Regions from separate parts of the Rahnella inusitata genome, predicted to be linked through region 2. Evidence: predicted binding sites of a transcription regulator. Region 2 holds the regulator's gene; each other region holds the start of a gene.

Region 1 (3,242 bases), 1.1 Mb from region 2:
AAAAACCAATAATGAAATACAGCGGAAAAATAACCGGCAGGAATTTCGGCGGCACAAAGAACATCACCACACCCGCCAGAACCAGCAGCAGATTGATATTTTTAAACATCGTCAGCGTACTAAAGCGCCTGGCAAAATACCCCGCCGCTATCGCCCCGAATATCGTACCGACCACGCTGGTGGTAATAAACGTGCTTTTCATCGCCGTACCACTCACCAAACTTTGTCCTTTATCCAGCATCAGATAGGTCGCGTAATACAGCGTCGCCGAACTGCGCATGACGCCCGCCATGCTGGAGAAAAAGGTGATGATGGCAACAATCCGCCACTGGTCATTCGACAGCAGATTCTTTAAATCACTACGCACCGAGACATGTCGAGTATCCTCAGCGGTGATGCGTTCTTTGGTGAAGCAAAAACAAAACACCAACATACAAGTGGCGATGACGCCCATCACCGCCATTGTTGCCTGATATCCAGCCTGCAAATCCTCTTTCCCAAAATAATCCACCAGCCACAATGTCCCGACGGAAACCAGCAAACCGGCCAGAGAGGAAATCGTAAAACGGTAGGATTGCGCGGAGAGCCGGTCTTTATCATCCGAGGTGATCACACCGCCCAGCGCGCAGTAAGGAATATTGATAAACGTGTAACACAGCATCAGCAGTGAATACGTAATGTAGGCGTAAAGTAGTTTGCCCGAATGCCCGAAATCCGGCGTGGTGAAGGTCATGACCGCCAATATCGCGTAAGGGATCGCAAACCAAATCAGCCACGGACGAAAATGCCCCCAACGTGTTTTTACACGGTCGGCGACAATCCCGGTGAGCGGATCGCTGACAGCATCCAGAATGCGTGTAACCAGAAACATCACCCCGACAGCTGCGGCGGAGAGACCGTAGATATCCGTATAAAAGTACGTCAGAAACATCGTGACGGAGGAATAAACGATCCCGCACGCGGCATCTCCCATACCAAAACCGAGTTTTTCTATAACAGACAATTTCTTTACGGCTGCCATAATCTGACTCCATACCATGAGGTAGAATAACTTTCAGAATTGGTATGTTAGCTTTTAGCCGTTGTATTGAATTTAACCATATTTCATTTAGGGTTTATGAAATTTGCTTAATGCGAAGGGAGTCACAAAGGGGACTGTCATGCACAAACAAAAAAGGCCACCGTTTCCGGCAGCCTTTTATTTCTTCATGAATCGAAATTCAGAAGCCCGACTCAATCAATGACGTTTACCGTCATCATCTTCATCGATGAAATCTTCATCTTCGCCTTCTTCACCCTCTTCGTCGTCATCGCCTTCGAAGTAAGTACCCCAGCCGTCGTAGTTTACGCCGTTGGTTTCAGCCAGATTCATCAGTTGCTCAACCTGGGTGTCGATCAGTTCTGCATTCAGCGCAACTTCGCTGATCACGTCGCAGCACATCATGACAGTACCGTCTTCCGCTTCCAGCTCTTCCGGGTCGGAAACTTCATAACCCAGTTTGAACGCTTCAACGACCGCTTTCTCCAGCACTTCAAACTTCTCTGAAGATAAGTGGTGTTCGATGGTGTAAAGCGCGTCAGGATCACTGCCATCATCCAGCAGTTCTTCGATGATTAAGCGAGTTTCTTCACGTTGTTCTTCCAGCAATTCACGGTTTGCCATTTCTCTGTCCTCAATCAATGTGACGTTTGTAGTCTATTTTCACACACCGCAGGGCCAGCCTCCACTATAAACAACGACAAAGTTTTTACTTCAGGGTTGTAATTGCATATTCATCCAGATAAATTGAATTTTAATTCAATCCGAAATGCTTACGCGCTATGGAGCGACATCATGAGTTTGTTGAGTAAACGTCATTTTCTCAGGTTACTGGATTTTACCCCGTCAGAGATTTCGTCCCTGCTGAAACTCTCCGCTGAACTCAAAGCAGCAAAGAAAAACGGCACCGAAAAAGCCCGCCTGCAAGGCAAAAACATCGCGCTCATCTTCGAAAAAGACTCAACCCGCACACGATGCTCTTTCGAAGTTGCCGCATACGATCAGGGGGCGAAAGTCACTTATCTCGGCCCGAGCGGCAGCCAGATCGGCCATAAGGAGTCGATGAAAGATACCGCCCGCGTGCTTGGCAGAATGTACGACGGTATTCAGTATCGCGGTTTTGGGCAGGATAACGTTGAAACGCTGGCGGAATTCGCCGGTGTACCGGTGTGGAATGGCTTAACCAACGAATTCCACCCGACGCAGCTGCTGGCTGACCTGCTGACCATGCAGGAACACTTGCCCGATCAGCCGCTGAAAGGGATGCGTCTCGCCTATCTGGGGGATACCCGCAACAATATGGGGAACTCGCTGCTGGAAGCCGCGGCGCTGTGCGGACTGGATTTACGCCTTGTCGCGCCATCAGTCTGCTGGCCGGACGCTGAACTGGTCGCGACCTGCCAGCATCTCGCCACCGAAAACGGCGGCAAGATTACTCTGACCGAGGATATCGCAACCGGCGTGAAAGATGCGGATTTCCTGTATACCGACGTCTGGGTGTCGATGGGCGAGCCGAAAGAAGCCTGGAAGGAACGCATCACCCTGCTGCGCCCTTATCAGGTCAACAGCGCGATGCTGGCGATGACCGGCAACCCGAACGTCAAGTTCCTGCACTGCCTGCCCGCTTTCCATGACGATCAGACGTCGCTCGGCAAACAGATGGCACAAGAGTATGGCCTGAACGGCGGTATGGAAGTGACGGATGAGGTGTTTGAATCGGCGCACAGCGTGGTGTTTGATCAGGCGGAGAACCGTCTGCACACCATCAAAGCCGTGATGGTGGCCACCCTCGGCACGGAATAATTCATCCCGGCATCATTCGCGTTTTTCCCGGATGATGCCGCATTTTTACGCCAGAATCCTCTGCTATCTCCCCTTTTTGCCGTCACAGCCCTTCATTTTCAACTAACCTTTTTACAGCGCGTTGGTTTTATCACTCCATCAGAAAAACAGTAACGCAGTAAGAAGGAACCGATATGAGCTCAGTTAATCTTGAGTATGTCCTGCGACTGGAAAGCCTGCTAAGCAGGATTTACCCCAGGGAACACATCGCCGATCTGCTGAAAAAAATCCTGCATCTCGCCGACAAATGGAACTACGGCAAACATCGCACCACGCACTGGGTCGATGGCACAAATATTTATCTCATCACCTACGGCGATAACCTGCGCCACGGCGAACAGCCGCCGCTGGCGACGCTCAA
Region 2 (3,242 bases):
ATATATATTTAAATAAAATACATTCGAAAACTATATTTGAACAAATAAGGAAGCCATCATGAACACAAGGAACGAAGACTGGCATCAGGCTGATATCATTGCTGCGCTAAGAAAGAAAGGAACCACGCTGGCGGCGGTATCACGCTCGGCAGGCTTAAGTTCTTCAACCTTATCAAACGCGTTATCACGGCCGTGGCCAAAAGGGGAACTCCTCATTGCAAGCGCGCTTGGGCTTCATCCTTCAATTATCTGGCCAAGCCGCTATTTTGACGCGAAGACCTTTAAGATCATCGAACGTCGTTGCCGTACACCTAATGCTTCTCGTGAATAAATCACGGCGGGTATAATTTATCACCGCCGGGTTACACCGGCGGTGATAAAGGTGCAGCATCAGTTATTAATAAACTGTTCACCGAGCTCAATGTCTTTTCGCAGGATATCCAGCATGGATTCAAGCGATTGCTGCTCAAACGCGCTTAGTTTGCCGACATCCAGCAGTTCAGCAATCCCATTCTTGCCCAGCAAAACAGGCTGCGCGAAGAAACGTGTATGCTCGCCCTTCCCTTCCACATACGCACATTCCACTACGTTACTTTCGCCCTGCATAGCGCGCAGTAATGAAAGGCCGAAGCGTGCAGCTGCCTGCCCCATCGACAGCGTTGCAGACCCGCCACCGGCTTTTGCCTCGACAACTTCGGTGCCTGCATTCTGAATACGCTTAGTGAGAGAGGTGATTTCTTCGTCGCTGAACGTCACACCAGGAACCTGAGAAAGCAGTGGGAGGATGGTCACACCGGAGTGTCCACCGATCACCGGTACTTCAATCTCATCTGGCTGCTTGCCTTTCAGTTCCGCAACGAAAGTGTTGGAACGGATAGCATCGAGTGTCGTAATTCCAAAGAGTTTGTTTTTATCGTACACACCGGCATTTTTCAGCACTTCTGCCGCAATGGCGACTGTGGTGTTAACCGGATTAGTAATAATCCCGATACAGGCTTTCGGGCAGGTTTTCGCGACCTGTTGGATAAGATTACGAACGATACCGGCATTAACATTGAACAGATCGGAACGATCCATACCTGGTTTTCGCGCCACACCTGCTGAAATCAGGACAATATCCGCACCTTCCAGCGCTGGCGTGGCATCTTCGCCACAGAAGCCTTTGATTTTAACCGCGGTTGGGATGTGACTGAGATCGACAGCAACGCCCGGCGTCACCGGTGCGATATCATATAATGAGAGTTCGGAACCGGAAGGTAGCTGGGTCTTAAGCAGAAGTGCGAGGGCCTGACCGATACCACCCGCAGCACCGAGAACTGCAACTTTCATCCTATACTCCTTTTTTATCATTAACTTATAAGTGTCGTGGAATTATTTTGGTTGTGACCTTAATCACTTACGCTGTTAAAAACAATCGCTCACCTGCAGAGAATCTGAGATGGGTCGTTTAGAAAGTAAAAAAATACTTTTAAACGGCCTTTATCCGGTCTTTTATGACTTTTTATCGGAAAGCTTCCCTTAAAAGTAGCACCCCAAAACCTGTCAGGTTAATAAATGGTTAAATTTGGTTCATTGTGTGAGCTGAATCGAAGTCATCACTTCCACTCATCGGGTCGTAAAATCCACCTGCAATGCAAAATTTTGGCATATTCATGAAAAAACCTCTGATGCGACATCCGTCACATTCCTTGCGCAGTGGTGAATCAGCGATTTACCTCCGGAAGGTGTGTTGCATAAAAATGCAATTATCTGCATAATCAGCTTCACGATGTTCAAGAGACCAGGGTGCAAAATGCGTAATCCTGCCAAACAGGAAGATTTAATCAAAGCCTTCAAAGCACTGCTGAAGGAAGAGAAATTCAGCTCTCAAGGCGAAATTGTCGTCGCACTCCAGGAAGAGGGGTTCGAAAACATCAATCAGTCCAAAGTCTCACGGATGCTGACCAAATTCGGTGCGGTACGTACACGTAACGCTAAAATGGAAATGGTGTACTGCCTGCCAGCAGAGATAGGTGTGCCCACCACCACCAGCCCGCTGAAGAATCTGGTGCTGGATATCGACTACAATGAAGCCGTCGTGGTTATCCGCACCAGTCCCGGTGCTGCACAGCTGATCGCGCGTTTGCTTGATTCACTGGGTAAATCTGAAGGCATCCTCGGTACTATCGCGGGTGATGACACGATTTTCACCACTCCGGCGCGTGGTTTTAGCGTGAAGCAGCTGCACGACGCCATTTTGAGTTTGTTCGAACAGGAGCTATAAGCCGCTGTTATCGTACATGGCCACGCGCTCCCATTCTGTGCAGGGGGTCAGAAGAACAGAATTTCTGACCTCAGGCCAGTCGCTTTGCCCATCTTTTATATTGATCAACTCTCACCTGCTCCGCAGAAACCTCCCTTTCCTGAGAAATCACGGCATCCCTCATCCACCTGATTCTGTTAACTCCCGTCACAACACGCCCATTTCCGTCACATAAATATTTCAATGATGTGATTGACTACAAAAATAAGCACAGATAGTCAAATTCACTCAATTTATTGATTTTACAAATAATTATCACCAAAAGAACGTTTTATAGACGTTTTTTATTACTTTCCGTTATTAAAAACACCAATAGACCACACATAACCACCCAAATAACTATTAGCAAACTATTAATATTTGTAGTGACTAGATGTATACTCATTTCCGTGGTGTGAGACACCAGTTGTTGGAACACATAATAAATTCGACGAGGTCAAATCATGAACGTTAAAACTACAATCGCAACATTAAGCATTCTCTCTGCTCTGTCATTTGGTGCTTTCGCAGCACAACCTGTTACTCAGGATCAGGCTGTTAATCTGCAGGCAAAAGGGATGATCAGCGTCAGCGGCGTAGCCGGTGCACCTTCTGATATCCGTCAGGCACTGTCTGACAAAGCCGATGCAAAAGGCGCTAAAGCTTTCCGCGTTATTGAAGTGCGTCAGGAAGGTAACTATCACGCAACCGCAGAAATCTACCAATAAGTCACCCGGTAGACCCAGCGAAGGGGCCTGAATGAATCAGGCCCGTGCACAAGACGGATTTATCACTGCCAGCTTTACGTTCCCGAACGCTCACCGCGCCCCGAACCCCTGTAAAACAGCCCTGATAAATCTAAATTTGAACCGACGTTGCTCTCTCAGATTGCATCAACGTCAGTAAAATCAGGAAATTATCATGAAAATCATTACTACTATCGCCGCGCTTAGTCTGTTAT
Region 3 (3,242 bases), 380 kb from region 2:
CCCTGAAATCACAGACTGATAAATAATGTGATTTGAAATTCAGAAAGCAAAAAGGACGCGTTAGCGTCCTTTTTTATGGATGAAAATCAGTGTTTAGAGCTCGGAAATCAGGATTTTAGAACGGCGCTGATAGTTATACATTTCCTGCTTCTGAATCGGCAGAACATCTACTTCGGCCGGTTTGAAGCCACGTTCCTGGAACCAATGGATGCTGCGGGTGGTGAGCACGAACAGACGGTTTAGGCCCATTTGCTTCGCCTGGCTGGCCACTCGCTGCAACAGCATTTCGCCGCGTGATGAACTGCGGTAGTCAGGATGCACTGCTACGCATGCCATTTCACCGATGCCTTCATCGTGGAAAGGATACAGCGCCGCACAGGCGATGGTCAGGTTATCCCGTTCGATAATGGTGAATTTATCTATTTCCATTTCCAGCTGTTCGCGGGAGCGGCGCACCAGAATTCCCTGTTGTTCCAGCGGACGGATCAGTTCGAGGATCCCGCCGATGTCGTTGATGGTCGCGCGGCGAACCTGTTCGGCACTTTCCATCACGATTTGTGTGCCGATGCCGTCGCGTGAGAACAGCTCCTGAATCAACGCGCCATCTTCCTGGTAGCTGATCAAATGACTGCGACGTACGCCGCTGCGGCAGGCTTTCACCGCACCGCGCAGGAAGCGCACTGTGCCTGAGAGGTAATCGCCGCTGGCTTCCATTGTATCAATACGAAGCTGCGCATCATTTGGAAACAGCTCGGAAATGATATTGCCTTCTTCGTTTATCACGCCCTGTGAAGAACAGAAGCCTATCATCTTCTCAGCTTTCAGTTTGATGGCCAGCTGCGTCGCGACTTCTTCGGACGTCAGGTTAAAACTTTCCCCGGTGACCGACACCGCAACTGGCCCCATCAGTACGATGGCGTTACTGTCGAGCTGGCGGTGAATCGCTTCTTCGTCGATGCGGCGGATACGGCCACTGTGGCAGTAATCAATACCGTCATCCACGCCCAGCGGCTGAGCAATAATAAAGTTACCGGAAACGACGTTGATGTGCGCGCCCTGTAGCGGAGTATTATTCAGACTCATCGACAGGCGGGCAGTAATATCCAGCTGCAAAAGCCCCGCCGCCTGCTTCACGAGTTCGAGGGCGCGGGCGTCGGTGACACGGATATTTTTATGATAAATCGGCTCACAATTGTGGTCGGCGAGATTCTCGTCGATTTGCGGACGCGCGCCATAGACGACGACAAGCCGGATCCCTAAGCTGTGTAACAGACCGATATCATTGACAATATTGCTGAAGTTCTCATGCTCAATGGCTTCTCCACCGAGCATGACAACGAATGTTTTGCCACGGTGCGCATTGATATAGGGAACTGAGTGGCGAAATCCCTGAACCAGTTCAGTACTACGTTCCTTCACGGCAAAACCTCGTTTGAATTTTTATTCGTAATTTCTGTATTTTTATTCTTTTAAGGCTGTGTGGCAAGTAAGAAATCTCTGTTTTTCTATTAACAACGATTACAAACACACAACAAATTGATATATCGAAATAATGTTTAGGAATGACATGCAGGGAAGGATTGGTTAAAATTCTCAAACTGAGCTTTTAATCAACACTTTAAGACTTTTAAAACCTGTTTGAGACTGCATGACTGACGATAACCACAACCCTGGAAGACGACGACTTCTTCAAACCGTAGCGGCTTCCTGGATGCTCAGTGTGAGTAAAGTGGGGTTCGCTGCCAGTTCACAGGTTATTGCCGTGCGTATCTGGCCCTCTTCGACTTATACCCGCATCACGCTGGAATCCAGTACTCCTCTGAAGTATAAGCAGTTTCTGCTGAGCTCACCCGCGCGCGTGGTGGTAGATATCGAAGGCGTTCACCTCAACAGCGTGCTGAAAGGCCTGGGGGATAAGGTCCAGCAGAGCGATCCTTATATTCAGCAGGCGCGGGTAGGGCAGTTTGATGCCAACACTGTGCGAATGGTGCTTGAGCTCAAGCGCTCAATCAATCCTCATGTATTCACGCTTAAACCGGTGGCAGAGTTTCACAACCGACTGGTCGTCGATCTGTATCCGGAAGAAGGTGCGGTCAGCGCTGAGGATGATCCGCTGCTGGCATTACTGGAAGATTACAATCGCGGGGATGTGGAAAGGACTTTGCCGCCGGAAGCCGCAAAAGACGGGCAGGCAGGGCGCAGCAGACCACTGGTCATCATGTTAGATCCCGGTCACGGCGGTGAAGACCCCGGCGCTATCGGAAAATATAAAACGCGTGAAAAAGACGTCGTTTTGCAGATAGCCCGCCGGTTGCAAAAGCTTATTGCCCGTGAAAAGAACATGAAAGCGCACATGACCCGCAATGAAGACGTCTTTATTCCGCTGAAAGTGCGTGTCGCCAAAGCGCGAAAGCTGCGGGCCGATCTGTTTATCTCCATTCATGCCGATGCGTTTACCAGCCGGGCGGCTAAAGGCTCGTCCGTTTTCGCCTTATCGACGAAGGGGGCGACCAGTTCAGCGGCACGTTTTCTGGCGCAGACTCAGAACGAATCCGACCAGATTGGCGGCGTGAGTAAAAGTGGTGACAAGTATCTCGATCACACGATGTTTGATTTGGTGCAGACAGCGACTATCAACGACAGTCTGAAATTCGGCAAGGAAGTGCTGACGCGGATGGGAAAGATTAACCCTCTGCATAAAAACAAAGTGGATCAGGCCGGATTTGCAGTGCTCAAAGCACCGGACATCCCGTCCATTCTGGTGGAAACCGCGTTTATCAGTAACATTAATGAAGAGAAGAAACTGCGTACGGCACATTTTCAGCAGCAGGTCGCGGAATCAATACTGGCAGGGATAAAGGCCTATTTCGCTCAGGGTGGAATGTCTGCAAGGGGGTAAATAGTAAAGGGATATCAGGAAGAGAAGGGGGACAGGATTCTGTCGCCAAAATTTAGAGACAAAAAAACACCCGTTAAGGTGCCTGATGTTTACTGGTTTTTAGTAGTTGGTTGCGGGGGCCGGATTTGAACCGACGACCTTCGGGTTATGAGCCCGACGAGCTACCAGGCTGCTCCACCCCGCGTCCGTCACTACTTAGTACTGCTTTACTTCTTCACATTATTCTAACTCAGCGCATAAAGCATAAGTTTAGAATTGGTTGCGGGGGCCGGATTTGAACCGACGACCTTCGGGTTATGAGCCCGACGAGCTACCAGGCTGCTCCACCCCGCGTCCGTAGCAC

What was found. Region 2 encodes ArgR, which controls arginine synthesis, uptake and breakdown. Its sites were predicted from a motif close to ANTGAATAAAAATACANT; they were not measured.
Positions count from the first base shown of each region.
Region 1: argF (ornithine carbamoyltransferase) is a predicted target of ArgR. The motif match lies at 1,786-1,803, and genes of this name have one in related genera.
Region 3: argA (amino-acid N-acetyltransferase) is a predicted target of ArgR. The motif match lies at 1,453-1,470, and genes of this name have one in related genera.

Region 1 is NZ_CP065024.1:4,540,902-4,544,143, forward strand. Features, by position in the region: gene I2123_RS21145 (glycoside-pentoside-hexuronide (GPH):cation symporter) at 1-1,021, opposite strand, end outside; gene rraB (ribonuclease E inhibitor RraB) at 1,238-1,663, opposite strand; gene argF (ornithine carbamoyltransferase) at 1,835-2,842, shown strand; gene I2123_RS21160 (sugar phosphorylase) at 3,016-3,242, shown strand, end outside.
Region 2 is NZ_CP065024.1:938,593-941,834, reverse strand. Features, by position in the region: gene I2123_RS04400 (helix-turn-helix domain-containing protein) at 59-331, shown strand; gene mdh (malate dehydrogenase) at 391-1,329, opposite strand; gene argR (transcriptional regulator ArgR) at 1,793-2,263, shown strand; gene yhcN (peroxide/acid stress response protein YhcN) at 2,746-3,009, shown strand; gene yhcN (peroxide/acid stress response protein YhcN) at 3,203-3,242, shown strand, end outside.
Region 3 is NZ_CP065024.1:1,318,173-1,321,414, forward strand. Features, by position in the region: gene ptrA (pitrilysin) at 1-26, shown strand, start outside; gene argA (amino-acid N-acetyltransferase) at 94-1,419, opposite strand; gene amiC (N-acetylmuramoyl-L-alanine amidase AmiC) at 1,649-2,899, shown strand; tRNA gene I2123_RS06190 (tRNA-Met) at 3,007-3,083, opposite strand; tRNA gene I2123_RS06195 (tRNA-Met) at 3,156-3,232, opposite strand.